One region of the Oceanobacillus sp. HCA-5259 genome, then DNA from elsewhere that is predicted to be linked to it. Evidence: riboswitches for the same ligand, from Rfam matches in the RefSeq annotation. Region 1 holds a riboswitch; each other region holds the start of a gene.
The links. Region 1 has a riboswitch for thiamine pyrophosphate ahead of WKU33_RS00220 (acetylornithine deacetylase). Riboswitches for the same ligand answer to the same signal wherever they lie in the genome.
Positions count from the first base shown of each region.

Region 2: another riboswitch for thiamine pyrophosphate. It lies ahead of thiT (energy-coupled thiamine transporter ThiT); the one in region 1 lies ahead of WKU33_RS00220 (acetylornithine deacetylase).
Region 3: another riboswitch for thiamine pyrophosphate. It lies ahead of thiW (energy coupling factor transporter S component ThiW); the one in region 1 lies ahead of WKU33_RS00220 (acetylornithine deacetylase).
Region 4: another riboswitch for thiamine pyrophosphate. It lies ahead of WKU33_RS03045 (YkoF family thiamine/hydroxymethylpyrimidine-binding protein); the one in region 1 lies ahead of WKU33_RS00220 (acetylornithine deacetylase).

Region 1 covers NZ_JBBKBV010000001.1:47,754-55,627, forward strand. Annotated here, with positions in the region: gene WKU33_RS00215 (CynX/NimT family MFS transporter) at 1-1,187, opposite strand, end outside; TPP riboswitch at 1,879-1,981, shown strand; gene WKU33_RS00220 (acetylornithine deacetylase) at 2,117-3,400, shown strand; gene WKU33_RS00225 (FecCD family ABC transporter permease) at 4,103-5,107, opposite strand; gene WKU33_RS00230 (FecCD family ABC transporter permease) at 5,104-6,099, opposite strand; gene WKU33_RS00235 (iron-hydroxamate ABC transporter substrate-binding protein) at 6,104-7,021, opposite strand; gene WKU33_RS00240 (ABC transporter ATP-binding protein) at 6,975-7,817, opposite strand.
Region 2 covers NZ_JBBKBV010000004.1:47,778-55,651, reverse strand. Annotated here, with positions in the region: gene WKU33_RS03715 (hypothetical protein) at 1-699, shown strand, start outside; gene nfsA (oxygen-insensitive NADPH nitroreductase) at 724-1,464, shown strand; gene WKU33_RS03705 (YhcN/YlaJ family sporulation lipoprotein) at 1,617-2,069, shown strand; gene spoVAC (stage V sporulation protein AC) at 2,087-2,560, shown strand; gene spoVAD (stage V sporulation protein AD) at 2,562-3,566, shown strand; gene spoVAE (stage V sporulation protein AE) at 3,574-3,924, shown strand; gene WKU33_RS03685 (zinc-binding dehydrogenase) at 4,187-5,167, opposite strand; gene thiT (energy-coupled thiamine transporter ThiT) at 5,444-6,022, opposite strand; TPP riboswitch at 6,144-6,248, opposite strand; gene WKU33_RS03675 (M3 family oligoendopeptidase) at 6,304-7,874, opposite strand, start outside.
Region 3 covers NZ_JBBKBV010000005.1:5,242-13,115, reverse strand. Annotated here, with positions in the region: gene WKU33_RS04390 (spore germination protein) at 1-532, shown strand, start outside; gene WKU33_RS04385 (GerAB/ArcD/ProY family transporter) at 542-1,639, shown strand; gene WKU33_RS04380 (Ger(x)C family spore germination protein) at 1,653-2,804, shown strand; TPP riboswitch at 3,004-3,109, shown strand; gene thiW (energy coupling factor transporter S component ThiW) at 3,195-3,680, shown strand; gene thiD (bifunctional hydroxymethylpyrimidine kinase/phosphomethylpyrimidine kinase) at 3,711-4,535, shown strand; gene thiE (thiamine phosphate synthase) at 4,538-5,161, shown strand; gene WKU33_RS04360 (PH domain-containing protein) at 5,382-5,801, opposite strand; gene WKU33_RS04355 (5'-3' exonuclease) at 5,812-6,690, opposite strand; gene WKU33_RS04350 (dynamin family protein) at 6,691-7,874, opposite strand, start outside.
Region 4 covers NZ_JBBKBV010000003.1:117,036-124,909, forward strand. Annotated here, with positions in the region: gene WKU33_RS03020 (ABC transporter ATP-binding protein) at 1-148, shown strand, start outside; gene WKU33_RS03025 (ABC transporter permease) at 141-1,091, shown strand; gene WKU33_RS03030 (CrcB family protein) at 1,283-1,636, opposite strand; gene crcB (fluoride efflux transporter CrcB) at 1,642-2,016, opposite strand; gene norA (multidrug efflux MFS transporter NorA) at 2,448-3,620, shown strand; TPP riboswitch at 3,682-3,783, shown strand; gene WKU33_RS03045 (YkoF family thiamine/hydroxymethylpyrimidine-binding protein) at 3,863-4,447, shown strand; gene WKU33_RS03050 (ECF transporter S component) at 4,465-5,070, shown strand; gene WKU33_RS03055 (ABC transporter ATP-binding protein) at 5,051-6,643, shown strand; gene WKU33_RS03060 (energy-coupling factor transporter transmembrane component T family protein) at 6,618-7,406, shown strand; gene WKU33_RS03065 (MBL fold metallo-hydrolase) at 7,791-7,874, opposite strand, start outside.

The DNA.
Region 1 (7,874 bases):
CCAAAGATCATTATTAATGTAGATATTAGAATTAATACAATTAATGGCACCGTCCAACTCGTTGTTAAATCAAATACTATGCCTATCGCAAAAGGACCTGCAGCAGCTAATAAATATCCAATCGACTGGGCCATACCCGATAACTCTGAGGCTTGTTCAGAGGTTTTTGCACGTAAGCCTAGTAGAGTTAAAGCTAATGCGAACCCACCATTTAACGTGATGCCAATTAATGTAATACTTATAATCAATATAGGCATCGAGCTCCCTAGCAGAAGACCGCTATAACCAAAGAAAGCTGATAATCCCATCGATACAGCAATAAGGCTTTGGGATCTCACTTTACCGGCAAAGGTCGGTACTAAAAAGCTAGCGGGAAGCCCAATAATCTGTGCGAAAGATAGGAGCCAACCAGCTGTCGTTAAACTTACACCATTTGAAATCAACATTTCAGGCAACCAAGATATCGTCACATAAAATAAGAATGATTGTAAGCCTAAAAGGGTTGCAACCTGCCATGCCAAGGCGGAACCCCACATTCGATTATTAGCCGAATTATTACTTTCTAGTTGTATCTGTTTTCCTTCATTGTTTACTGTATTTTTTCTTGTTATATATATCCAAATAAGGACAGCTAGGATTGCAGGTATCATCCAGATTTGCAGAGATAATTGCCAATTTCCATTTAACATTTTTGTAAATGGATAACTTAACCCTGAAGCAGAGGCTGCAAATATATTCATAGCTGTTGAGTAAACACCTGTCATGAGTGCAACCTTCAACGGGAAATTATCCTTAATTATTCCTGGTAATAAGACATTACATATTGCAATACCCGAACCAATAATAAGTGTTCCTAGCAATAACGGGGTAAGAATTGCGAAAGAGCGAATTAGAATACCGATAATGATTAAAAGTAAACCAATGATTAATGCAATTTCGCTTGTTAATTTTCTAGATAACTTTGGAACAATTGGTGATACAATGGCAAATGTAATCAGGGGTAAGCTTGTCAATAACCCTGCCGTTCCATTCGTAATATCAACGTCATCTCTGATTAAACGAATTAAAGGACCGATTGACGTAATAGCAGGCCGTAAGTTAAAAGCTACGAATATAATTCCAATTGTTAAAATAAGGTTCTGTAAATTAAAAGGACCTTTATTGATAGCATGATCTGTATTCTTCATGAAAGACCTTCTTTCAATCTATATTCCAATATTAAATAGGATATCATTCAAACAAACATACATCAATCATTGTTATTCGCTTGAAGCAAACATCCTAAATAATATTCTTTCTGGTATTCAAGTATAGATTTATTAGAAAATAAGCATTGCAACAATGGCGCCGTTCAGAAGATTTGCTAATGTAGCTCCGATTAGCGCTTTCATCATTAGTTTTTGAATTTGAGGTACCATATCTGATCGTTTGCCCGCGAGTCATTATGGTAGCTCAATGCTAGTTAAGTAAAACCAAAAACCGGACAAGGGGATACTTTTATAACTAAAATAGACATGTTTGTTTATAGATGCAAATATAATGTTGCTGACATACACTTTAAGCTGTTTTCTTTTTTTGAAGAGTAATTTCAACATGATGACGCTATATATGTAATCTAAATAAAACCCCCTAATAAGACACTTGAATATGCCTGTATTAGAGGGTTTTTCTTACTTACCGTCGAATCTTTTTTTTAGTATAACTGAAATTTTATTTTTAATTAATGATAATTAATTATGATAAAAAATGAGCTAAATAGTCCTGCATACATTTCGTTTTATCATAAGAAATCAAAATAGAAGAGAGTACATCAAACAGAGGTTGCAGTTTAACAATCAATATGACATACTAAACTTAATGTCTGAAAAATCCATATTTAATCACCACTAGGGGTGTTTTACTGAAAAACTGAGAGAGGTAATCCTCAACCCTTGAACTTGATCTAGTTTGAACTAGCGTAAGGAAGCGGTGAATAGAACAGATTGAAGAACATGTTTTTTCATGTAACTAATTTGTGTCTTATTCTAACCACTTCTATTTTCTAGGAGTGGTTTTTTTGTTTAGGGAGGTGAATGACTAGTTGTCTATTAAAATAAATTAGAGAGGGAGTTATCTAATGGATATAACGGTTGAACACTTATTAAAGCAAGTCGACGCAAGAAAAATGGAATTAATTGATTTATTATCAAAGCTCATTGAATATAATACATCTGCGCCTCCTGCTCGGAATACGAAAGATGCACAGAATTTTATCGCTGATTATTTACATCGAATGGGCTTTGAAATCGACATGTGGGACGTGTATCCAAATGACCCGAATGTTGTTGGTGTGAAAAAGGGAATAAAATCTACTACACATAATAGTCTCATCATCAATGGTCATATTGATGTAGCTGAGGCTCGTGAAGATGAAGTGTGGAAAACGAATCCATTCGAGCCGATTATCGAAGAAGATCGGATTATTGGTCGAGGAGCCGCTGATATGAAGGGCGGGCTTGCTAGTGCATTATTCGCAACGAAACTATTGAATGAAGCGGATATCGAATTGCCAGGAGATCTGATTTTCCAATCTGTTATAGGTGAAGAAGTTGGTGAGGCGGGTACGTTGCAATGTTGCGAGCGAGGGTATAATGCAGACTTTGCGCTTGTAGTAGATACGAGTGATTTACATATCCAAGGTCAAGGCGGTGTAATAACTGGGTGGATTACGGTAAAAAATCCGCGTACGTTTCATGATGCGATGAGAAGGAACATGATACATGCTGGCGGTGGTCTGCCTGAAGCGAGTGCAATTGAAAAGATGATGAAAGTTATAGAAGGCTTACAAGAGCTGGAGCGCTATTGGGCTGTAACGAAACAGTATGAAGGATATCCGGCGGGAACGAATACGATTAATCCTGCTGTAATTGAAGGGGGACGCCATGCGGCATTTATTGCTGATGAGTGTCGTTTATGGATCACGGTGCATTATTATCCGAATGAGACGCATGAACAAGTGAGTAAAGAAATAGAAGACTATATTCTTCGCATTGCCAAAGCAGATCCTTGGTTGTGCCATCATCCGCCTACTTTTGAATGGGGTGGAACTTCGATGATTGAAGAACGCGGGGAAATCTTCCCATCATTAGAAGTCGATAAGAATTATACTGCGGTTCATGCGCTAGCCGCGTCTCATGAAATGGTACACGATAGTAAGGTGGTCATCGATGTTTCCCCTTCTGTTACCGATGGAGGATGGTTTGGGCATATGGGGATACCGGCAGCGATTTATGGACCGGGTGAGTTCAGGCATGCACATGCGGTCAATGAGGAGGTTTCTATTCAACAACTTCTTCAATTTACGAAAACAATGATTCAATTTATCTATGAGTGGACGAATCAAAGGAAAACAAAATCGTAAAAGGAACGATGTCCATCAATGAAAAAGTGGTATGCTCAGCAGTTATGAATTATGAGACTTAAAGGATTTGAATCTGTCTTATAGCAGGGTTCTATTAGATAAAACAGCTCTAAATTCGTGAAACAGTCTCATATAAGGTTCTAAAAGCGAATTGAAATATCTAATGGGTGAATTTCATATTTTTGCAGAAGTGAAAAAATGGAGAGTATATTAACTGATCTGGGATTGTGACAATTTCGTTCGTGCACTTCTTGCATTTCCCATTATTACGGACTACTATGTTAAATCTTTTTGAAGTGTGAGTATCTAGTCATCTATGCTAGACTCGTTCATAGTTCCAAATATAAATAATTAAAACAGCATTGGTAGTTAAAATCCGATGCTGTTTTGCTATTTAGTCAGACATATAGATAATATAGAAGTCAGTTTTTTCCAAAAGTAAAGATTTATAAGGAGGTTGTGCAACAGGTGCAATCCTTCTAATTACGGATGTTTCTTTCTCTAAGTCTTCTAACTGAAATCGATAAAAATCGGATCGGTTCGTTATCTCTTATATGTTCCTCATTATAATCATTGGAGTTTATATCTTCATCATACTGTTTGGGTTTTTCCGGGAATCATCCTGGTGTGGAATAATTGAAGATGAAATGACTGCAAATCGTTATCCATTTGCAGCCATTTTTTATTTTAATCGTTTCATCCTCAATCCCTCACCAACAAATAAACAAAATATGGCGCACCAATCAAAGCAACCATAATTCCAGCCGGAATCGTTGTATCAATCAAATTTCTTCCAACTGTATCCGCAACCAACAGCAACCAGCCACCAAGTAAAATCGCAACCGGGATAAACAATTGATTCCTCGGTCCGACTAGGGATTTCGCAAGATGTGGTGCAATCAGTCCGATAAAGCTGATCCCCCCTGTGACAGAAACGGCAGCAGCTGCTAATGCAACAGCTGTTAAAAGTAGCGTGACGCGTTCTCTCTCAATGGAAACCCCAACACCAACTGCAACAGGTTCACTTAACCCAAGCAGGTTCAACCGGTTCGCTTTATATAAAGTAAATGGAATCAAAACGACAAGCCAGGGAAGGAGAGCCACAATAAATGGCCAGTCGGTTCCCCAGATATTCCCTGCGATCCATTTGGCGATAAAATCTACTTTCTCCCGCTCGGCAGAGGAAATAATCACAATCATCGCACCTGACAGTGCCGCAGAAAATCCGATTCCGATGAGCACGAGATTTACAGGCTGCAAGCCACTTTTTTTACTATAAGCAAATAGATAAATAAGGAAACCAGTGATAACTGCGCCGAGAAATCCAACAACTGGAATCATATAAACAAAGCGTCCAGCTTCAATCGGAAAAAATAAAAAGAAAACGGCAATGGCGACTCCCGCACCGGAATTAATTCCGATAATACCAGGATCAGCCAAATCATTTCTCGTAATTCCTTGCAGGATTGATCCAGACAGAGCGAGTGCCATCCCAGCTAGAAGGGTAATCAATATCCGTGGCAAGCGAATCGAATATAAGATGAATTCCTCATTTCTACTGCCAGATCCGAGAAGCGTCTGAATGAGTCGGTCAAAGGTTAAGCTGGATGAACCGATGCCCATGCTTATTATAACCGTCGTTATAATAAGTAATAGTGAAATAACTAAAATGATGCGCTGTTTATTAATTAATGCCGGATGTATCATACGAATGCTTTTCCTCCTTTACGAACGATGAGGAGGAAAAATGGTAAGCCGATCACAGAGATGATAGCGACAACAGGCGTTTCAAATGGTGCATTCAACGTACGCCCAACCGTATCAGCGAACAGCATGAACGTAGCCCCTGCAATCGCAGCCATTGGTAAAATAAACCGATAATCCGTCCCAACGATTGCTCGGACGATATGCGGGATCATCAGTCCAATAAACGTCATATTCCCAACCAGGGCAACGGATGCGCCTGCAAGGATAATAATGGCGATAAAGAGCAGGATTTTAACTTTGAAAATATTTTGTCCAAGGCCTATCGCTACTTCTTCATTTAAACTGAGAATCGTCAGCTGCTTGGAAAGGAAGATGGCCAGCACAATCCCGATAAGGATAAAGGGCATGATAATTTGCAGTTGCTTCCAATTCGTGCCGATCATTCCGCCTGCTGTCCACATGGAAATGTCTTTTGATATTTTAAAATAAATTCCAATTCCCTCAGCAATGGCAACTAGAAATGCGGAGACGGCAGCTCCGGCAAGTACAATGTGAAAGGGAGAGAACCCGCCTTTTTTCATGGAACTAATGCCAAATACTAATCCGGCACCGATTGCCGCTCCGATAAAACAGGCAACCATCGTTAGAAAGTAGTTGGCTGTAGGAAGGAGGGCAATCGTAATTGCTAAAGCCGTATTCGCACCGGCCGTTAAACCGAGGAGTCCAGGATCGGCAAGCGGATTCCTGGTTAAACCTTGCATGATCGCACCAGATACAGCAAGCGCTGCTCCAACAGCAATTGCGGCAATTTCCCGGGGTAAGCGAATATCACGGATAATGGAAATTGCGTCATTCTTATTGGATGTTGTGAGCGCGAGCCACACATCTTGAACTGAAATTTCTGCTGCACCAAAGCTCATTGCAAGAAGAAACATGCAGATAAAGATGGGAATGGCTAGAATAAATTTGAATGCTAAAGCTTTTTCCTTCATAATTTTACTTTCCTAGAAATCCTTCTTCAAAGAGTGTGAGCTGCTTCTCCAATGTAACCGGGTCGCTGAATGATGCACCTTCCCCTTGCATATCAATCACATTACCATTTTTCACAGCCGGTATGTTCCTGTAGGTGTCCGTTTCCTGGAAGGCGGTGTCTGCCTCGGAATATTTACTTAGCACGATATAATCCCCTGCAAATTCCGGGAGCACTTCTGCCGATAATGTATAATAACCTGATTCGGATGCATGTTCTTTTACTTTTTCAGGCATTTTAAGTTTCATTGAATCATATAAGATTTCTGTTCCACGGGCAAAGTCCTCACCGTAAACATAAAGATCTTTGCCATAGGCTTCCATAACCGATACGGTTGCATCTTCACCAATCTTGGCACGGACGTCTTCCCCGATTTGCTCCGCGCGCTGTTTAAAGTCTTCAACCCATTCTGTCGCTTCTTCCTCTTTCCCAAGAAGTTTGCCAATTTCGATATGTTGGGTTAAATAATCTACTTTTCCCCATGTATAGGTTACAGTTGGTGCAATTTCTTCTAATTTATCGAGATTGTTCACCGTTGATAGCGCAATAATTAGGTCTGGTTCTAATTCCAAGATCCCTTCCAGATCATCCTCTGAAACTTCTGCTACATCTTTCAATTCTTCTTCAAAGGTCGGATTGTCTTTAGACCAAACATCTACACCGACAACGTTCACCCCTAAATGGATGACATTCCCTGTATAGCCAGAGAGGATGACGACCCGTTCGGGATTGGCGGGAACCTCAATCGGGCCTGTCTCCGATTCGTATGTAATTGTTTCCCCTTCGCCTTCTGGTGCGTCACTTGTTTCTTTCGTTGTATTGGAATTGCTGCATGCGTTAATGAGAATGAGCAGCAGCAAAAATGGGATGATTCGTTTCTTCATATTGTTTTTCCCCTTTCAGTAGGTTGTACGTCATACACATAGGTTTATTCGTGCGCGGATCCCGTCCGATGACGGCATCGATTTGAAAAACTTCCCGGAGCACTTCCGAATTTATAATTTCTTCACAAGCCCCGGCTTTCACGATCTCTCCATTCTTTAATGCAATGATATAATCGGCGAATCGAGCGGCTTGATTTAAGTCATGCAACACCATAATAATCGTCCGGTTATGTTCTTCGTTTAGTTTCTGTAATAACTCTAAAACCTCGAGCTGGTGCGCCATATCTAAATAAGTTGTTGGCTCGTCCAGAAAGATAATTTCCGTTTCTTGTGCGAGTGTCATTGCAATCCAAACTCGTTGGCGCTGACCGCCGGAAAGGGAGCTGATGGGCCGGTATTTAAAGTCCGCTATACCTGTAACTTCAAGTGCCCAATCGATGACTTCCAAATCCTTTCTCGTTAAACGTCCGAAACCGGTCTGATAAGGGAATCTCCCGTAGGATACTAATTCTCCAACTGTTAACCCGTCGGCACTTTCAGGAGTTTGAGGAAGTATTGCCATTTTTTTCGCGAGCGTTTTCGTATTTTCTTTTGCAATATCTTTCCCATCTAACAGGACGGAGCCTCCTTGGTGAGGGATAATCCGTGTAATAGCCTTCAATAAAGTAGATTTTCCACAACCGTTGGATCCGATGATCGTTGTAATTTTCTTATCTGGAATGGTTAAACTGAGATTTTTAACGATTGATTGATCCCCATAGCCAATATATAAATCTTCACCGGAAAGGCGGGTCATTTGTATTACCTCCATCCTAAATTAGTGATATTCACTGATAATGATTATCAATTTCAA
Region 2 (7,874 bases), on a different contig from region 1:
TTATCAGCTTGTATTGAAAACGATACGATTTCTCCAATTCATAAAGCTGATTTAGATCTTGAACCGTTGACAACATCCGCTGCAACAGAATCTGAACCATTGGATCAAGAACCTGAAGATATAGAGGACTACGCAGAGTTTACAATTAATGAAGAAATCGTCTCCCTATCCATCCGTGATATTCCAATACTCCATCAGTTTCTAGAAACTCAGAAAAAACCACAGCAAGCACTTAAAGAAATGGAACTGGAGAAGTATATATTGGGGCTCGAAGAATTCTTTATATTGCGTTTCTCCTGCCATCATGACCAATGTTCTTATCTTCTCTTACATCCAGATCAACATAAGCCTGCATTTCTAGTGGCAGATATGGCAACATATGAAAGTCACACGTTCTCTCCAGATGCAACAAAAGTGGCTTTTCACTTTACCCGCCCGGGAAATGGACATTTGACTCCTGGTCATATTGTTATATTCGATCTTCAAGATTGGACGACTGTCTCAATGGTAAGGGACAATGAAAAAACAGGCAGCCTCGGTTTTTCATGGCCGATCCTATCATTCGAGTGGATAGATAATTCATCGCTTGCAATTGATTTTCCCGTTTTGACCGAACCGAGCGAAGAGGCTTGGGACGCTTGGAACGCATTAGAAGAACAACCTGCTATCACAACAACTTATAATCTAACAATCGAATAATTTTAATATAAAGGAGAGCAACCAATGAACGAAACAATTAAATTACTCCACAATCACCGCTCTATTCGAAAATTCACACCAGAGAAATTGACGAAGGATGAAGTAAAAACAATCGTAGAAGCTGGGCAACGGGCCTCGACTTCAAGTAATGTTATGGCCTATTCCATTATTGGCGTAACAGATGAAAGCATAAAAAAAGAATTAAGAAAAGTCTCTGGGCAACCCTACGTAGAGAAGAATGGCTACTTATTTGTTATCTGTGCCGATTTAAGCCGGATTGCTAATCTGGATTCGAACGGGGTACAAGGAAATGTTAAGCAGAATCTGGAAAGTACGGAACAATTCATCGTCGCGACTGTAGATGGTGCGTTAGTGACGCAAAATATGGTTATCGCTGCGGAATCTCTCGGGTTTGGCGCATGCTTTCTTGGAAGCTTACGGAACGATATCAACCGGGTTGACGAGCTTCTGAAGCTCCCGGCATATGTTATCCCGCTATTCGGTCTAGCTGTTGGCCATCCAAATCATGAGCCCGACATTAAGCCTCGCCTGCCATTCGAAGCAGTATTCCATAAAAATACATATGATCAAGCAAAACATACGCATATAGAAGATTATGATCGAATCCTGTCAGATTATTACCAGCAGCGTGATTCAAATCTTAAAGATGATAACTGGTCGAAGCAAATGCTCCGAAAATATAACGTACCTACCCGTATGGATGTCGCAGCATACGTACAAAGCAAAAATATGAATAGACATTAAACATCAGGTTAACCTTGCCTGATGTTTTTTTCTTCTTCCCCAGCTTCTCCTAAATAATAGGAAGTAAATTCCAAGTATATTTCCGAGCGATTTCCCAATGCTAAAAACTGTAAGTTCAAGAACATAAGACCTTGTAGAAAGGTGTGATTCCAATGAAACCTAATGTATTTGCAGTTCCCTTTCTTCTCTTCCTTATATTGAGCGCTTGCGCAACGAATGACACTGGACAATCAGCAAGTGAAACAAACTCCTCCATCCTGCGCACTTCGACCAATTTTAAACAAGAAACAAGTAACCATGCAAAAGAACTTATTGAACAAGAGCATGATGTCAACGAAGTGATTGCAATCAATAATGACAAAGTGATTATGGTTGCCGTCAATCCAAAACATCATGACCGTTTGCAATTAAAAGACTTGAAGAAGGATCTGAAAAACACGGTTGAAACTACATTCAATAAACATGAAGTTGAACTATCAACAGATCAGAAAATCTTTCTCGAATTAAAGAAACTGGAACAACGGTTAAATAGTGGGGATTTATCCAAAGCTGAATTAAATAAAGAGTTAGAAAGAATCCGCAAGCTTTCTAAAGAACAGACGTAAGGAATGAGGTGTTTTACATGACAGAGCAAAAAAATGAGCAAAAGAAGGCTAAACAATATCAATCCTTTGAGGAAAAACGAGAGACGAAGCGACCAATTTTACTTAACTGTGTAAAAGCCTTCCTTATCGGTGGCCTTATTTGTTTAATCGGACAAATAATCACTACCTTTTATATTTATTATTTCGACTTTACCGAACAAACAGCAGGCAATCCAACGACTGCAACGCTCATTTTCATCACGATGATTCTGACAGGTTTTGGCCTCTATGATCGCCTAGGTCAATTCGCTGGTGCCGGTTCTGCAGTTCCCGTTACGGGGTTCGGTAATGCAGTTATTTCTGCAGCGATGGAGCACCGTACAGAAGGTTTTATTATCGGGGTAGGGACAAATATGTTTAAACTTGCTGGTCCCGTCATTGTATACGGTGTATTTGCCGCATTTATTATTGCATTAATCAAAACGATTTTCCTGCAATTGGGGGGCTTATAATATGTTACTTGGAAAGCAGACATGGGAATTTAAAAATCGACCGGTCATTCTCGCTACCGGTATAACGGGAGGACCATTTGAAGCAGATGGCCCTCTCCGCAGTGATTTCGACCATTTATTTGATGATGGCTGGCTTGAAGAGAAGTCTTTTGAGAAAGCACAGCAGCGTTTAATGGAAGAAGCAGTTAAAATTGCCTTAAAGAAAAGCCCAATCGAAAAAGAGCAGGTAAATTTCTTTATAAGTGGAGATTTAATCAATCAAATTACTCCTACAACATTTAGTGCCAAGGCATTGGCGATGCCTTACCTCGGCTTATTCAGCGCTTGTGCTACCTCTACAGAAGGGCTCGCATTATCCGCTGCTTTACTTGATGGCGGATTTGCCGACTTTATTGTAAGTGGCTCATCTAGTCACCATGCCGCAGCGGAAAAACAGTTCCGCTATCCGAATGATTATGGCAGTCAAAAACCCCCGACTTCGCAATGGACAGTTACCGGAGCGGGTTGTGCCGTTCTCAGTAAGCAAGGGAATGGTCCAACTGTGACCTCTGCAACAATTGGGAAAGTCGTTGACATGGGAATAACGGATCCTTTCAATATGGGAGGGGCAATGGCCCCTGCTGCAGTGGAAACGATTCAAACGCATTTTAAGGAAAGAAACGTAGATGAAACTTATTACGACCTGATTATAACTGGAGATCTCGGTAAAATTGGAAGAAATACTTCTTTTGATTTATTAAAGCAACAAGGCATTCAACTAGAAGATAAGCAATACGTGGACTGTGGTATGACGATTTACGGTCCCGATCAACCTGTTCAAGCAGGTGCAAGCGGCACAGCCTGTTCAGCAATTGTCATGTACGGGCATTTTCTGAAACGGATGATGCAAGGAGAGTTTAAACGGATGTTACTCGTAGCTACCGGCTCTTTGCACTCCCCATTAAGCGTTCAGCAAAAGGATTCGATTCCCGCTATTGCACATGCAGTCTCAATTGAAATGGAGTGACTTGTTCATGATATTTTTCTGGGCATTTGTTATTGGTGGTCTTATTTGTGTTATTGGACAAATTATGTTTGATGTATTCAAGCTCAGTCCTGCTCACACATTAACAACTCTCGTAGTTTTAGGTGCTATTCTTGACGGACTCGGTTTATATGAACCGTTAATTGATTTCGCTGGGGCAGGTGCGACTGTACCGATTACAAGTTTTGGGAACTCTTTAGTCCATGGAGCCATGGCTGAAGCTGAGAAACACGGGCTGATTGGCGTTGTTACAGGGATGTTTGAAGTGACGAGTGCCGGTATTTCAGCAGCAATTATTTTTGGAGTTCTCGGTGCCATTCTCTTTAAGCCGAAAGCCTAGTGTTTTGTAACAGACAGATCTTTCACTTATGTTATCAAAAGAACATTAACAACCATATTCGCACCGCTAGCGCTTGCTGCCTTTTACTCCTTTTTTCAAGCGGATTAGAAAGCAAATGTAACATTCTTTCGGATTGTAGATGGAGGCATATTCCTAGCCAAAATTGACGGCGAAAAAGGGGATGTCCACTTAATTTCGTTACAGACCGTGGTTTTCAGTTCCGATAAAAATAATAGGACCGGGAAATTTACCGGTCCTATTTCTATTCGATTAATAAAGCAATTTTACCAAACTGGCTGTTCACTTCCAGATGATTGAACGCTTCTTGGGCATCATCCAGTTCAAAGGTTTTATCCATAATCGGTCTTATTTCATGCTTTTCCATATGGGCTAATACCTGTTGCAACTCTTCACGACTTCCCATCGTGGAGCCGAACAATTGATACTGACCATAGAAAAAGGCACGTAAGTTAAGGTCGATTTCATCCCCAGCTGTAGCTCCGTAAATAACAATTTTTCCGCCTTGCTTCAATACGTCCAACGAACGATTAAACGTTGCTGCACCTACACTGTCAATCACAAGATCAATCTGCTCGTTCTCCAATTCCTTTTCCCAATCACTTTCCGTTGAAATGGCAAGATCCGCTCCGATCTCCTGGGCCTGCTTCAACTTTTCATCACTTCTTGAAGAAACAATCACGCGTGCACCGATGCTTTTTGCAAATTGGATGATATACGTGTTCACCCCACTACTTGCTCCAGGAATAAATACGGTCTCTCCTGCTTTAATATTCCCCTTAGTCACTAATGCACGGTAACCTGTCAATGCAGCAAGAGCGAGCACACCGGCTTCTTCCCATGTTAAGTAATCTGGCTTCATTTCTACTTGTTCTTCATTGATCACAATTTTTTCGGCAAAAGTTCCGTGATCAGGCATTCCGAGGATGTCAAATCCTTTTGGTGGTGCATCACTATTTTCGTGCCAGTTAAGTGATGGATTGATGATGACTTCATCCCCCACTTTAAAACGAGTAACATCTGCTCCAACTGATTCGACGATCCCCGCTCCATCCGAACCGAGGATTAAAGCTTCTTTATCGTTACCTCTCCGGTTCGGTATATAGAGATCTCTCCTGTTCAGACCCGCTGTTTTTAGCTTAACAACAATTTCATTATTTCCCGGCTTTGGTTCGGGCATACTTTTTAGTTTTAATTCTCCATATTCCACAACAAATGCCTTCATTTCCACTTCCCCTTTCGTATGCACTTTTATATCTATTCAGATAATTATCTTCTATTATCAGCGACTTTGGGCGAATTATCAACCAGAACGAATTGATTCTTTTTTATAATGTTGTGCTGAAAATTCTTCTCTGAAGATTCGCAGCCTAAACCTTGAGACTCCTGCGCCGGAGAGATCTACGTATTCACTTTGAAACAGTTAAACTAAAAAAATCTCTCCTTAATTTGGGAGAGATCATTATTTTTACAGTTGCAATGTGAGCGGATAGATTGCGGTTTAGCTTGATGCTAGGTTGAGCAATGCGCGCGGTTGTTTGTGGAATAGGAAAAATACAATCACTGCTGACAATACAAATGACGGGAACATGTACGATGAATTATAGATAATCGAATACACCCAAACTGATTGTCCCTCAATCGCTGCTGAACCGAAAAATACTGCCCCAGCAACGGTATGTGCAAGGAAACGCAACACAGAACCAAGCAGTACACCCGCCGTTATATACGTTAGGTACACTTTTGTCCGCCCGTCCCGTACCGCTTCTTGAACTTGTCTTGCGAACAGACCGGCAAAACCGATCACCGTAAAGGCAAGTGTATAATCAATGAACCCCTGAAGTGGCGTCAGAATATATGCGTTCCCCGTTGCAATCTGTAACATCCCCCAGAGGAAACCGGATACTAATCCACCTTTTAATCCCCAACGGAACGCTACTATAAACACCGGAATCATTGCAAAGGAGACCGAACCACCTTGCGCCCAGATTTTAAACGATATTGGCAAGATATCTAAAAGCAACGCCAAAGCAGTGAAGATTGATACTTCAATTAAAAATAGTAGTTTATTAGACTTCATTCGTTATAACTCCCCTTTTTATAAGCTTTTTATAAGCTATTTTGAACAACTTTTTTAAATACAAAAAAAGCAATGCCAAGGGAAGGTTCCTGATGGGGAATCCGCTCACATTGCTTTTTATCCATCAAAAAACCATCATCCCTACGCTAGTACTAACTAACAGGTTCAAAGGGTCTGAGCAATCCTCGTTGCCCACTCTCAGCTATTAGCTCCCCCTGTTGGCTTTTTCTATGCTTTTTTCGTTAACCCTATTATAGCTAATGTACACTTATAAAACAAATTTACAGTTTAAGAAACGCTTCGACGTCCTTGATGCAAAGCTCGATTGCAGCTTCCCAGAAGTCCGGTTTTGTAAGATCGACTTGTAAATGTTTCATCGCAAGCTCTTCTACCGACATCCGTCCCGTATCTTCCAGTAATGCAATATAGTCGTCTTCAAAGCTCTCTCCCAGCTCTTTTGCGCGGGCATAAATACCAAGACTGAACAAATAACCAAATGTATAAGGGAAATTATAGAATGGTGTCCCTGTTATATGGAAATGAAGTTTCGACGCCCAGAAATAAGGATCATATTCATCGAGTGCATCTTGATAAGCCTCTTTCTGTGCTTCCACCATCAATTCATTCAATCTTGCCGGTGAGACAAAACCTTTTTCTCTTTCTTTATAAAAATTTAATTCAAAGATAAACCGGGCATGAATATTCATAAAGAAAGCAACACTTCGATTAACTTTATCTTCAAGTAAAGCTTTCTTTTCTTCTGCTGTTTCTGCCTGTTCAACTGCTGCATCAGCGACAATCATTTCCGCAAAAGTTGAGGCCGTTTCCGCGACGTTCATTGCATAACGTTGATTAAGACCATGAACGTCATTCATCACATGCTGATGATAAGCATGACCAAGTTCATGGGCTAACGTGGCAACATTCGATGCTGTTCCGGAATACGTCATAAAAATTCTTGTTTCCTTACTATCAGGAAAACTTGTACAGAAACCGCCAGGACGTTTGCCAGGCCGATCTTCCGCTTCAATCCAACGTTTTTCAAAAGCTTGCTCAGCAAAATCCGCCATCTTTGGGCTAAAAGAACGGAATTGATCCATAATAAATTTGGCGCCTTCTGTATAGCTCAATTTTTTAACATGGTCGGTAATCGGTGCATCGACATCATAGAAGCTTAATTTATCTATATTCAATAGTTCTGCTTTTTTATTTATATAAGCGACAAAAGGTTGTTTATTATTAGCTATCGCTGTCCACATCGCATCTAACGTTTCTTGCTTCATCCGATTGATACTCAGCGGTTCTTTTAATACATTTTCCCATTTGCGGTGCTTATACATTTGTAGTCTAAAACCTGATAAATGATTCAATGTTTGTGCAAATAAGGATGCTTGTTTATTCCATGCATCGTTTAACTTATCAAATACTTTCTTTCTAGTTGCTCGGTCGCTTGAAGTTAACAGATTGGAGGCCTGACCAATTGAATAGGACTCTATCTTTTCTTCCCCTTCAATTTCCACTGTCATATTCCCTACGATTGTATTATACATTTGATTCCATGCATGATAACCATCGACAGCAAGATCATTAATCAGCACTTCCTGTTCCACAGCAAGTAAGTCCCGTGCTTTATTACGATATTCTGATAATACATACCCTATTTCTTGTAACGCTTCGTGCTGAATGGTTGCTTGCCATTCCTCGTCCGGGATTTCCGCAAGTTTCTGCATGAAAGTTGTCAGCACGCCATTAAACGAAGCTGAAAGTGTGCCATATTCAGCAACTAGTGTTTTAGCCCCTTCATCCGTTACATCTTGCGCACTTAAACAACTGACGAACGCTCCAGCCTCAC
Region 3 (7,874 bases), on a different contig from region 1:
TGAATCTCGGGCGGTTGTTCCTTTTCCTCCGCTCATTGAAGTACTCCTGATCGAACTTGTAATTGAACTATTACGGGAAGCTGGAGCAAGACTGCCCACTAAAGTTGGTCAGACCATTGGTATTGTTGGTGGTGTGGTTGTTGGAACTGCTGCGGTTCAAGCTGGTATTTCAAGTAACATTCTGATCATTTTGGTTACAATGAGTGCTTTAGCTTCTTATGCGACGCCTAGTTATATCATGGGTAATACGGTAAGATTTGTTCGTTTTCCACTCTTTTTCCTTGCTGGTTTTTACGGGATTATCGGGCTGATGTTTGGTATCTGTTTATTAGTCATCCATTTAGTCCGTTTGGAGTCTTTAGGCAGGCCTTACCTATCACCATTGTACCCACTCCGGCTGGCCGATTTTAACAAAACTTTTTACAGTCTGCCAGAGCAAACGAAATATCAACGATTTTTATCGTATCGACCAAAAGATAAACGATTTTTTAACAAAGAGAAAGCTATGGAAAGAAGAGATATTGATGAGTAGGGATTGTATATGAAAATTAATCTTCAAATACCAAAAGGTGAACAATTCCGTTCTTTCTATATGCTTTTTATTATTGCCTCCATGCAGCTGGGTGTTGGATTGATTGGAATCCCACGAATTGTCTTTATGGAAGCAGGGCATGACGCATGGATTTCGATACTCATTGCCTACCTCTATATTGCCCTGCTCCTTTTTGTCATGTTATATATATTGAGGCAATATGAAAATACGGATATCCTCGGCGTTCAGGCCGACCTATTTGGCTGTTTTATTTCAAAAGTGCTCGGAACGGTATACATCCTTTATTTTATATTCTATATCTTATCCACACTCGTAACCTATATCGAGATTATTAAGGTTTTTGTTTTACCGGATAGTAATGCATTCGTGCTGGGATGTATGCTTCTTATTATTGCTATCTATACGGTATTTGGCGGTCTAAAAGCAGTTGTTGGCGTCACCTTTCTCTTCTTTATGTTCTCTTCTTGGTTATTTGTTTTATTAATTCAACCAATTCGACAAATGGATTTTCTCAACTTTCTGCCTGTGATGGATAAAGATATAATGGATATTTTACGAGGCACAATTGCTGCGTCTTATACATTTACAGGATTTGAAATCTTGTTTTTTATCTATCCCTTTGTAGCAAATAAAAAAAAGATTGGTAAGCCTGTTTTCTTAGGACTATCCTATTTCACTTTCCTCGTCCTTCTTTCTACAAACATAGCGATTGGATTTTTAAGTCCAGCTCAATTGGAAAGAAGAATTTGGGTTGTATTAAACTTGTTTAAAATTCAAACCTCTCCTATCATCGAGCGGTTGGACTACGTTGTCATTGCAGAATGGATGATGGTTGCGATGCCAAAAGTGATTCTTCTTATGTGGTGCATAAGTTATATAGCGAAACGTATTTATAATCTTTCGAACGAAATTAGTGTTTACACAAGTGCAAGTATCCTTCTAATTCTGATCCCTTTTTTTAATGAGCATTTTATCATTCAGCGTTTGATTGATAATGTTAGCAGGGTATCCTATGGGATTGTATATATTTATCCCTTCCTTCTTTTGCCACTCGTTCTTTTAAAGAAAAAAATACGGAAGAAATAAGGAGGGTGAATACATGCGAACTGCTAAGTTAATACCGTTATTCATATTTATTGTATTTCTGCAGGCTTGTCTGGAAACGACGCAAATTGAGAAGTTGGCAATCATTAATTCACGTGGAGTTGATCTAATAGATGAAGGGGAAAAAAGAATGATTGAAACGACACTCGTTCCTTATATTTTTGATCCGCATGCTCCGGAAATGACAAGTTTGTTGATTGGAAGGGGCCGTACGATTAAAGAGGCCCGTTCAGAAGCTGAAAAACAATCGCCCTATCCATTAGTCCCCGGAAAAATCAGTATAGAATTTTATGGAAAAGAAGCAGCTGAATCAGGCATTCTTCCCTTTCTAAATACACAAGTTCGTGATGCAACTGTTTCTGAAATTATGCAGCTAGCCGTAACCAATCAAACTGCAAGAGAAATTCTTGAAATAGAGCAACAAAGTGTAGAATTAAATCGAACAGAGTATTTACAAGACTTAATAAGTAAAGAGGTCGAAAAGGGTACTTTACCACGAATTACCTTACAGTTTTTCACGCGATTAGTGCAACAAGTCGGCATTGATCCGATACTTCCAGTAATAGACGTAGTGGATGGTAAACCTACACTAACTGGTGCAGCCGCTTTTCGGGCAGACCAGTATGTTGCTAGCATATCAGTAAAAGAATCATTCATGGCTAATTTATTGAGACAGCGTTTGAGAGGAACCCCAATTGATGTAGGCGTCCCTCGTGAAAATTATCTGGACGAGATAATTGCTTATAAAGGAGAACCGTCAGAAATTGAAGATTCGATTTATCTTTCTTTAATGCTTAATACAGGTAAAGGGAAAATAAAAATTGTCGACTCTGATTCGTTAGCGTTTAAGGCAGATATCACAATGAAACTGGAATTATTAGAAACCTCAATCCCAATGGACATTAAATCAGAAGATACTTCTCGGAAATTCGAACGTGATATAGAGAAATACTTTGTAAGAGAATATGAAAACCTATTCGCGAAACTTCAAGAAGTAAACTCAGATGCATTGGGTCTTGGGAGAAAGTATATCACTTCAAGAAAAGGAAGTAAGACGACTAACAAGGAATGGATGGAAAAATATCAAGATGCCAAAATAGAATTTGATATCGATGTGACAATTGTCAACTTTGGGGCGATTGATTAATAAGCGGACAGCTAAAACCTTTATGTTTAGCTGCCCGTCTTTTTATTTAACAGCTTTCGCACATTGCCGCCATGTCCTGTGCTGTTGCAGATATTTCTTAAGATCAAAAGTATCCGGGTGATACACTGCACCCTTACCTTTTTCAAAACATGTGACATTTATGAAAACTTTTGCTATGCTAGATTCGAACTAAATAATATGAAACTACTAGGGGTGCCCTAACTGGGCTGAGAGGAAAGTGTGTTTCCGACTCTTATCGACCTGATCTGGTTAATGCCAGCGTAGGGAAGTAGTGAGATTGTTCTCATAACTATTTTCTTGTGAAGCCAGGTCTAATCATGACTTGGCTTTTTTATTGGTTGATTTTCCCCTTAAGATTGGAGGTCAAGTATGAATAAAACTCGTCTCATCACGACGATGGCCGTCTTTATCGCAATTGGAACAATCAGCGCACAATTAATCTGGTTTCCCGCCGGTGTAGCCCGCGCTTATCCAGTACAGCATGCGATTAATGTCATAGCCGCTGTCACCTTGGGACCTGGTCCGGCAGTCATTATTGCCTTCATGATCAGTCTATTACGCAATATGCTCGGGTTAGGAACTTTATTAGCTTTCCCAGGTGCAATGGTCGGTGCTTTTCTTGCAGGGTTCCTGTATAAGAAAACCAAGAAGCAATCACTCGCCGCATTAGGTGAAGGAATTGGCAGTGGGGTTATTGGTGCATTATTTGCAGTGCCATTTGCTTATGTATTTATGGGAACATCGGCCGGTGCATTTGTTTTCATCCCCCCATTCCTTGTAAGCAGTATATCTGGAGCAATTCTTGGACTGCTCGTCGTATCTAAAGTTTCCACCAAGGGCTTAATAAAAAATTAAAATAAGTAAGTTGATGAAGGAGAATGTTCAATGAAGAATGTTGCATGTGCTCTAACGATAGCGGGTACGGACCCGAGCGGCGGTGCTGGAATTCACGCCGATCTGAAAACGTTTCAGGAATTGAAAACTTATGGGATGTCGGTTATCACCTCCATCGTGTCCCAAAACACGACAGGTGTTCAAGCTGTTTCCCACGTCTCTCTAGAAATGATCGAACAGCAACTAGACTCGATTATTTCTGATATGCCTATCCATGCATTTAAAACAGGGATGATTGCCAATCAGGATATGATGAAATTGATTTATAATAAAATAAAGCATTTGGATGCACCTTATGTTATGGACCCGGTCATGGTTGCCACAAGCGGTGACACATTGATTGAACGCGATTCCCGTAATTATCTGCGGAAGAATTTGCTTCCGCTTACAACAATTGTAACTCCAAATATTCCAGAAACAGAATATCTAATAGGTGAAAAAGTTGAAACCGATGAGGACATGAAGCAGGCTGCCGAAATGCTTGTGAAAAATTTTGGCGCGAAAGCTGCACTAGTTAAAGGCGGTCACCGCGAAGGCGATGCGGTTGATTTCCTTTATGATGGTTCAAGGATCCATAGCTTTTCGGCTCCCCGAATAAATACAAATAATACACATGGTACAGGTTGTACGTATGCAGCAGCGATAACTGCTAATCTAAGCCAAGGCCTCCCTCTTAACATTGCGGTTAAACAGGCAAAACATTATGTAACGCTCGCGATCAAGTATTCTTTGGACTTAGGAGCTGGTAGCGGACCGACGAATCATTGGGCACCGCGTATCCATACAAATAATTTAACGACAACTGAGGTGGAGTAACGATGTCATCATTTAATCCATTAAGCTTAAGGAAATATTTCATTATGGGTAGTCAAAATGTTAAAGGTAATCCCGTTGCTGTTCTGGAGCAAGCTATACAAGCTGGAATTACAATTTTCCAATTTCGGGAAAAAGGTCCAGGCTCCCTTTCAGGAGATAGTAAAATTAAGTTAGGAAAAGAATTGCAGGCAGTTTGTAGCGTACATCAAATTCCATTTATTGTTAATGATGATGTAGAATTAGTAGACAAATTAGATGCAGATGGGATACATGTCGGGCAAGATGATCAATCGGTGAAAGAATTACGGGAGATGTTTCCTAATAAAATCATTGGATTATCTGTTTCAAATCAGGACGAATTAAATAATAGTGCGCTAGAATATATTGATTATATAGGTGCTGGTCCAGTGTTCCTTACTACAACGAAAGTGGATGCAAAATCTAGTGTCGGGTTGGATTGGATCCGTTTCTTGCGTGCAGAATTCCCTGAGTTTCCGATAGTCGGAATCGGTGGGATTAATACAACAAATGCGAGCTCAGTATTAAAAGCTGGAGCTGATGGTGTTTCTTTCATATCCGCTGTAACGAGAGCAGAAGATATAAAAGAAGCAGTAAGTAAATTATAATATTCTTATTTTTTGTTCGCTATGGCAAATAACAGACAGGAAATTATGGACGGTGTATACAATGGAATCTGCTCCAGCGCTTTATATTCACCACAAGAGTGCCTTCTGGGCGTTGATAAAATACGTAAAAGATTTAACAATCGATACGCAAGGCATCTACCTTATATCAAAGAATAAGCATAGAAAACAGCCTCATACATTTTTGTACGAGGCTGTATTTTTATTTATTTTTTGGAAGCAATCGGTCATCAACCGGAATCTCCGGTCTTATATCTAAGAGCATAGAGATGAATTGATCCCTATTTTCCGGCGATATAGCAACTACGTCAAGTTTACTACAAGATATTTGTATTCGTTTTAAGGATAGTGCCGGAGAGTTAAGCGGCATTTTTGACAAAGCAATTAATTTAATGTCCGGGATATGAACAGTCTGCCGAATCGGGCCATAATAGATTTTTATCTTGTCCCCTTCTATTTTATATCCAGTCCGGAACCAGAACCAGAGCAGAAATGCAGCTAATCCGAACATAATGAACATGGTTGTAACCTGCCCTTTTAAGAGTGGAAATAATATCCCAAGTAGCGAAATTATCCAGACGATGCCAGTTATCCACTTGTCTCTTATGGATGGAAAATACATAGACTTCCTCCTATTTGGCACTTATTGCGAGCATCCGGTCTAAATTTTTAAATTCGAGCGATTCCAGTTTCGGTTCAATCTTTGTTCGATCAAATCTTTTCTGTGCCGTTTCCAGCTCACAAGAGACGGGTACATCACATTTAATTTCAGCAAGTTCCCTTGAAATGTGAAGCATCTCAAGATCGGTTTCTAATTTGGTACGGATCCCTTTTGTTAATTGATCCGTATTAGCTAGAAGTCCTTCAATGGATTGATACTCTTTAATTAATCGAAGCGCCGTTTTTTCCCCTATTCCTTTTACACCTGGGTAATTATCTGCGCTATCTCCCATTAATGCTTTCATATCAACGACTTGGTGTGGATATATCCCTTTTTTCTCAAAGAAGTTTTCTCTTGTAAACAATTCATAGTTCCCTTGTCCTTTTCTCATGATTGAGACGTGTATATTCTCATCAACTAGCTGAAGCATATCCTGATCTCCCGTTAGAATAATAATCTCGTGATCTGCTTGAAATAGACGAGCAAGGGTACCAATACAGTCATCTGCTTCATAATTTTCCAGACCGACATTTGGGATGTTGAAAGCTTCGACGACTTCTTTAATTAAGTCGAATTGTGGTACAAGCTCTTCCGGAGGTGCCTCGCGGTTTGCTTTATAATCTGGATAAATTTCATTACGGAACGTTTTGCTCCCCATGTCCCAGCAACAAATTACGTGGCTCGGTTCATACATGTCAACTGCATCAAGGAAATACCGTAAAAATTGATAAATTCCATTTGTTGGTATTCCTTCACTTGTTTTCATAAAGTTTCCTCGGAAGGCAGTAGCGAAAAATCCTCTAAATAACAATGCCATTCCGTCTACTAATAAAATCTTATTCTTTTCCATTTATATATCTACTCCTACCTTTTCTTCCATTATGAGTTTTTCCAACTGTTCTAGTGTTTCACCTAATCTTGGAAGTTCTGCTGGTGCTGCTAATATCGTGAAGTAATTAGAAACTTGTTGCTCCAGTCGTTGGATGGTTGACTCTTTCATCACCTTGATTAGTTCTTGCCACTGCTCTTTGTAACCTGAAACCATCCTCTCTTGATTTGCTTGGATAAACTTTTCAATTGATGGTAAAAGCATTTGATACAGTTCTTCTTTCATTGTTTCTTTTTCATTTTGTACGAAAAATGCTTTTGTTCCTTTATATTTTCCAATAATAGGCTGGAAGAGTTTCATTTGTATAGCTGGCATTTTCTCCTCATAATCCGGTGTATATAATTCATAATCAAACTGGTCCGGTAAAGCAAATAGTGAATTAATCTCCTTATTTCTTTTATGCATTGCCTGGTATACCTCATTTGCCAATCGTAATGTATGGCGTTCCATCCTTAAAGATACGGCTTGAAGTTCTTGATTAAGTTCAAATTGAATATATTCGATTAAGTTCTCTAGCGCATTCCTCAACTCGGCAGTTGCTTTTCTGCCATTTTCAGTAATTGTTGTTGGATTGAACATTTCCTTAAACATATCGTGATAACGAATACTAAGTCGCTCTATAACATAGTAGAGCTGCTTCTCAATCCGTTGCTCGAGCTGCTGCATATAGACATCCGTTTCATATGTGCGAACATATGTAGCGGCTTGTGTCTGGTCTTGTTTTATCCGCTCTTTTTGCTGCTCTTTATCTGCTTCATCAAGTGTGATAGAGGAAATATAGTGTTCCATTGTTTCATACGCTCGCCTCATATCCCATAAGGCACTGTCAATTGTTAATGAAGCTAAGTCATGATGAATAAAGGAATAAAATTGGCTTTCAAATGCTTCCATTTGCCCGTTTAATGGAAGTTGTTTTACCTTCTCACTAAGCGACTGTTTACTAGATACTGGAAATAATCTGGCATTCCGAATCCCAAGTTTTGTTAATTCGTCTGTGACATAAGTCGTGACGAGCTGTAATTCCTCTTTACTTTCCGCAAGATCGGCAGCATTAACAATGAAAAACATTTTATCCAATTGAAATGCTTCTTTTACCCGGCCGAGTTGTAAAAGAAAATCTCGGTCGGCGCGTGATAACGCATGAT
Region 4 (7,874 bases), on a different contig from region 1:
AATCACGTTCCAAACCGAGAAGGAGAATATCCCGCTACTCATTTCCGATTTGGTGAAAGAAAATATTCTCATTTATGAAGTGCAAGTCACCAAATCAACTCTCGAAGATAAATTCTTTGATCTGATTGGAGAGAATATCATTGACTAATTTTCTAAATCTCATACAAAATGAAGTGATTAAAATCTACCGTTTGAAATCGACTTGGGCAATGTATGTCATACTGGCATTAATCATTATTGGGGTCGGCCTGTTGGCAAAAACTTATGGGGACTTTATGACATATGAAGAAGATACGTGGAGAGAGACGCTGGAAACAGAGAATGCCGAATACATGAAAGATACGGAAGAATTTCCCGATATGGAGTCCTTTAATTCAACGTTCATTGAAATCAATAATTATTATTTAGAACATGATATTATGCCTGAAAGTTACGGTGCGTGGCAATTTGTAATGGAAAATGAGATGCTGCTTTCCCTTGTCAGTCTCTTTACCATCATCGTTGCTGCCGGTATTCTTGCTAACGAATTCCGCTGGGGAACGATTAAGTTGCTGCTCATCCGACCAATTTCACGGACGAAAATCTTAATATCAAAATATAGCGCCGTACTAATATTTTCATTTATAACGTTTTTATTCGTGCTCCTCTTCTCATGGATTATCGGAGGAATTTTCATCGGCTTTGACGGGATGAATCCTCATATCGTTCTTGAAAAAGGCGATGGAGTGGAATATGTTCCAGTTATTGGGGAGATTATAACCGATTACGGCTTCAGTCTTGTGAACTTGCTCATGATGGCGACATTCGCCTTTATGATCTCTTCCATTTTCAGAAACAGCGCGCTAGCAATTGGACTCGCAATTTTTCTTATGCTAGCTGGAAACCAGATTGTGTTCTTCTTCATAGAACGGGACTGGGCGAAATACATTCTATTTGCAAATACAAACCTGTCCCAGTACTTTAACGGGAACACACCGATGATGGAAGGAATGACACTCGGCTTTTCCGTTACCGTACTAGTTGTCTACTATATTATTTTCGCAGCAATTACCTGGATCTTCTTTGCGAAGCGGGATGTTGCAGGTCACTAACCGTTTAATAAGGTTCCGTCTCAATTGGCGGAACCTTTATTTTAAATAATGCAACGCCTGAAGATGGAGCAGTAACACCGGCCATCGCCTCTTTTTGAAGTATTGGTTACTGAATTAGTTGCATTGCAAGTTCCTCCTTTTTATGGTAAATAGATGATAGAATACCATCCTTGTTTTATAATGCAATCCTCCTAAAAATAACTCCCACAAACAACTCCTAGAAACGCCAAAGCAATCCCCAAAACATACGTCAGCCCAGTGTAAAGGAAAAACTCCCGCTTATTCCCCTTCCTCCACAACACTCCCATCTCAAGTTTCAACGTTGAAAATGTCGTAAAGGCACCAAGAAAACCTGTCCCCAATAAGAGAAGTAATAATTCATCTACCCCTGCACCTATAAGCAATCCGAGCAAGAATGCACCTGTCAGATTGACGAGAAGTGTACCCATTGGTACGGCTTTTTCCGGATCGTTCATCTTCCCCGAAATCGAATAACGCATAATCGCGCCAAAAAACCCACCGACACCAACGATTAATAAATACATCCAGTTCATTTCTCTCCAACTCCCCTACTAACCCGAAAACCAACTTCACACATACCAAGCCCTCCAACCAAACTCACAAAAACATAGACGCACCCAAGTAACATCGACTGATTTTGGAACAACTCAACCGTTTCCACACTGACAGCGGAGAATGTAGTGAACGAGCCGACAAAACCCGTTGTTATCGCTGTTTTCAGCTTTTCATCCAGATGAATCCTTTTAAACAGTCCGTAAGTCAGCCACGCAAGTAAAAAGCTCCCTATCAAATTAACCAATAACGTCGCATAGGGAAAAACATGTTCTGTCATAATTAGAATTCCTATACTATACCGCAGCATCGCACCGAGTGCTCCGACAAGTCCAATATAGATATAAATCATTCATCCAACATCCTTTTTATCACGTATTAACAGTCTGTAATATACCCATCTCTAAACATGAGGGAAAACCAAAATGTTAAGGCGGGCGATATACAGTCCGTAAATCCCTGATTCTGTTCAACTAACATTCAGTGGAGGAGAAGGACCCCCCCCCCCGCTGAATGAAGTTTCACTTTATTAAGATATTAACGCAAGCAACTGTCGCATTTGTAAAAGTCAAAGCAGTTCAGCCATCCTATCAAGCATACATAATGCGCAAAATGGGAGAATAAAACGAGAGATAATTACTACAATTGCTAGCTTGCTTAAATTGTTTCAGGTTGCGAAAATTAAGTTATAATAAATAGTAATATATGCTTGCATCTCTCATCGAATCAGAGTAAAATTTCTATGTTTAGTACAGAATATCATATCACCTAGGAGAAAAAGCTATGAAAAAGAAAGATTGGACATTGACGCTTCTGCTTACAAATATATTCTTTGTATTTTTAGGAATTGGACTTGTTATACCGGTTCTGCCAACTATTATGAATGAACTCGGCATCAGTGGTACTGTTGTCGGTTATTTAACGGCTGCATTCGCTTTAGCTCAATTGATTTTCTCGCCCTTGGCTGGAAAAGCAGTTGATAAATATGGGCGTAAACGCATGATTGTCATTGGTCTTTTTATCTTCAGTTTTTCCGAGTTTTTATTTGGTCTTGGTAAAACAATTGAAGTATTGTTCGCCTCACGAATTCTCGGAGGAATAAGTGCCGCATTCATCATGCCTGCTGTTACCGCATTTATCGCAGATATTACGACGCTGAAAACGCGGCCTAAAGCACTCGGCTATATGTCAGCGATGATTAGTACCGGATTTATTATCGGACCGGGAATTGGTGGCTTCTTAGCAGGGATTGGTACGCGTGTACCATTCTTCTCTGCTGCGGCGTGTGGTTTAATTGTTGCTTTCGTTTCGATTTTATCCTTAAAAGAGCCGAAGTCGAAAACAGACGATATGGCTGATATGACCGAAGAACTCGGCAAAAGTGGCTTGAGGAAAGTGTTTATGCCGATGTTTTTCATCGCTTTTATTGTTATTTTAATATCAACATTCGGTCTTGCCGCGTTTGATTCTTTCTTCAGCCTTTATACTGATCATAAGCACGGATTCACTCCTTCTGACATTGCGATTGCCATTACAGGTGGTGCGATTATCGGAGCGATTTTCCAGGTTGTATTGTTCGATTGGTTAACAAAGTTGATCGGAGAAATCAATATTATTCGCTGGTCGCTCGCCATTTCTGCTATGCTGGTCTTTGCCATGACACTCGCTAATTCTTATTGGCAAGTAATGGCGGTAACCTTCACGGTATTTATTGGGTTTGACCTGATTCGTCCAGCTGTTACCAACTATTTATCAAAAATCGCCGGGAATGAGCAAGGTTTTGTTGGCGGCATGAACTCATTCTTCACGTCCCTTGCTAATGTATTTGGTCCAGTAGTTGGTGGGGTTTTATTTGATATAGATATCAATTATCCGTTTGTTTTCAGCTCGATCGTTATTGTCGTCTGTCTCCTTATCACTATATTTTGGAAGAAACCGGATATTAAAATTGATTAAATACTTTACAAAATACCGAAACATGTATACAATCTGGAATTAGAATAACTGCATATCAAAACATAAGCACTAGGGGAGCTGCGTCATGTGGCTGAGAGGATTAATCCGACCCTTACTACCCGATCTAGATAATACTAGCGTGGGGAAGTGCAGTTTACGAATATTATGTTGTTAAAATTAATGTGTAAACTGCATTCCCCTTAGGAATGCAGTTTTTTTATTATCAATAGGAGGAGATTGGAATGCGTAACAATTGTGGAACTAGTCGAATTGTAGGTTGTCAATTTAGTCTGCACCCGATGAGTGATAATTTTGTTGATATTATTCTATCAACATTAAGTGAGGTTGATACCTCCAAGGTTTGGAAGGAAACAGATGATGTCAGTACGTGTATCCGCGGAAAAATGATCCATGTTTTCGATGTTGCAAAAGCAATCTTCCTACATGCAGCGAATACTGGGGAGCATGTTGCTATGAATGGTACGTTCTCCATCGGCTGTCCTGGTGACACGGAAGCTGACGCGTATATGGATGAAACAGACATACCATTGAACGAAGAAAAAACGAAATCGATCCTCCAAATCGCCGGTTGTAAATTTTCCCTTTATCCAATGGGGCATGAAGATTACATGGATAAAATCTATGAACAAATCAATCTATCAAAGCATCGTAATGTCACGGTTACTTCTACACATTATGCAACAAGATTAGACGGAGACGTTCATGATATCTTCAATGCATTACATGAATCCTTTGAACTCGTCCAAGAAAAAGTCTCTCATGTCACCATGACATTTAGCCTTTCCGCCAACAGTCCTACAAAATAAACCTAGGGAGAAGTGAAATGACAAAGCATTGGAAATTAAAAGAAATTGTTCTCATGTCGATATTAGGTGTCGTCTTCGGGATCATTTACTTAGCATTCTTTCTTGTTGGTCAAGGTATTCGTAATATTCTTGCTCCATTTGGTCTCGCACCGTTTGGGTATGAAATTATTTTTGGCATTTGGTTCATTGTTTCCATCGTTGCAGCTTATATCATTCGGAAGCCGGGGGTTGCCTTTACAGCTGAACTTATCGCAGGAGTTACCGAAGTATTATTGGGAACTGCCGCGGGACCCGGACTTATTCTAGCAGCTGCAATTCAAGGCTTAGGAGCAGAGTTTGCCTTCGCAATAACAAAATGGAAGGATTATCGTTTACGCATTTTAATTCTTTCCGGTGTCTTTGCAGCCGTTTTCAGTTTCACTTGGAATTTATTTTCATCCGGAAATATCGCGTTAGCCCCTGCATTACTTATAGCGATGTTAGCTGTTCGCATCATCAGTGGTGCCCTTCTCGCGGGTGTCCTAGGGAAATGGTTGAGTGACAAATTAGCAAAAACTGGGGTCCTTCGCGGCTATGCCTTAGGAAAGGAGATACAGAAAAAACGTGAAAAAGACGCAGCCTAATCCATTACTTTATGTGGACAATTTCTCATTCGGCTATGAAAATTCGGATAAACCATTACTCAATGAACTGCACTTTTCCTTAAGAGATCATGAGACGACCCTCCTTATTGGAGCAAGCGGTTCAGGGAAAAGCAGTCTAGCTCTATGCCTAAATGGGTTATATCCCGATACAGTAGAAGGCATTTCTTCCGGCGACATCTTTCACCGGGGGAAAAATATACAAGACTATCAAAAAGGAGAGCTCAATCAGAAGATCGGGATTGTCTTTCAAGATCCGGAAAGTCAATTTTGCATGATTACCGTAGAGGATGAACTTGCTTTTACATTGGAAAACAGAAAAATTGCCCCTTCCGAAATGCCTGAGCGCATTTCGGAGGTGTTGTCTGCCGTTGGAATGAATGGTTTTCAAAATCGAAAAATCTACGAGTTATCTGGAGGACAAAAGCAGAAACTTGCTCTAGCAGCTGTTCTTTTATTGGAACCGGAACTATTGATCTTAGATGAACCTACAGCAAATTTAGACCCGGTTTCTCGAATAGAATTTATCCAATTAATTAAACAAATTCAAGAAAAACAAAAGCTAGCTGTGTTTATCATTGAACATCAAATCGAGGACTGGCTGGATATTACCGATCGTATGCTTGTTTTAGGAAAACAGGGTACAATCATCGCAGACGGCAATGCAGCATCCATCTTTGCAAATCATCATTCTTTATTAAAAAAAGAAGGAATATTTTTACCAAAGCAGTTTTCTAACGCTGCCGATCCTTACCCGATTCCTGTGAAATCCCCTCCCTCTATCAAGAGAGATGTCCTAATAACGATAGAGCAGATGAGCTTCCATCATAAGAAACAACCCATTTTACAAGAAATAAACTTAAAAATTCATCGGGGAGAATTCGTCGCCATTGTTGGGGAGAATGGAGCTGGAAAATCTACCTTACTGCAATTAATGACTGGGTTATTAACCCCTCAAAAAGGAACTATAAACTTTTACGATAAACCGGTGGAGCAATGGGAGGAAAAAGAGCTGCGAAAAAGAATGGGATATGTCTTTCAAAACCCGGAGCATCAATTCATCACGGACACCGTATACGATGAATTAACATTTGGAATGAAATTGAATGGATGGTCAACAGCTGAATTAAATACCGCTGCAACCACACTTTTAAAGCAGTTCCATTTAGAAAAAAATAAATACAGTAATCCTTTTTCCTTAAGTGGTGGAGAAAAGCGCCGCTTAAGTGTAGCAACGATGCTGGATGAAACACCAGATATTTTATTTTTTGATGAACCGACATTTGGTCAAGATGCAGAGACTACGAGAGAACTGATGTACATGATTGATAGCTTGAGACAAAATGGAACGGCAATCGTCTTCGTCACGCATGATATGGATATCGTGGATACAGTTGATCGGACGATTGTATTATATCAGCAGCATATTCATTACAATGGCGAGCCGGAAAGTCTTTGGAGGCAAGCTGATCTATTGGAAAAAGCGCGATTACGTCCGCCTTACCGGACTCGAGTACTTCATAAAGAAGGTGAAAGCCTTGATCTCGTTCATTAATCCAACAATCAAAGCACTTGCCATCTTCATTCCTGGCATTTTGCTCAGTTTTACGTTTGATGTGTTTACTCCACTCGTTTATTTTTTATTTATCCTTATTGTGACATTCACGATGAGCGATATCCCCTTCATTAAATGGCTCAAGATTTTTAGCCCATTTCTGCTTGTGGCGCTCAGCTTTGCCTGGATGACCATTCTGTATACAAATCAAACCTTTTCCTATGGCGAAGTTTTATTTACCCTTTTCGGAAGCGAAATTACAAGGGGAAGTATTATAACAGGGATTAGTCTCGCCTTACGATCTCTTTGTTTTGTATGCTTGTCGATCCTATTTGCTTTAACGACAAACTCGACCAAATTCATGCTAAGTTTAATGCAGCAATGCAAGGTTTCCCCTAAAATCACATACGGTATTCTGGCTGGCTATCGCTTCTTACCTATGTTTCGGGACGAACTGCAGATTTTAAGGCAAGCTCACCGGATTCGTGGCTTTGGCAGAACGAAAGGGATAAAAGGTAAATGGCAGCAATTCAGGAGATATTCTATTCCACTGCTGGCAAATGGAATCCGAAAAGCTGAACGAGTTGCCATCGCGATGGAATCAAAAGGTTTTACAGGTGATACAGACCGCACCTACTATCATGAAATGAACGTCTCTCCTAAAGACTGGATGTTTTTCTTTCTTATAGTAGGCGCATTTTTTATCATCCTTGCTTTTTCGTATTACCTTGGGTACTTAAATATATTTGGCAAGCAGTTCTAGTTCTAAGAAGCTCTATAAATACCATCACTTGATTATTTCTACTTGACTAATCATATTAGTTATATTAAATTACTTTATAACAAATTCTCAGGTTTGACACTAAGAATCGCAAAAAACGTTGTGATTTCAATGTTTTTGCGGTTTTTTTGCTGGCTAAAACAGCGTACTATTTTCCTTTTTCGTTTCTTTTAAATTTTATTTCATTTTGGATCACTATTTGAAGTAAAGAACTTAAAGAAACATTATAAAGATTCATCCCAATCCCAATAACACATTTTTTTCTACTTCCCTTTCAATTTAAGAAGATTTTCCCGGATTTTTGAATGAGGGTATTATGTTCAAATAAGACCGGAGATGTTTTTTTGTACGTCCATCGGAAAAGTATTATTTATCCCTTTCTCTTACCACCCTACTTGCATTATCAAAATGAATACTTTTCATCCCTTCAAAAAAAGTATATTTCTCACG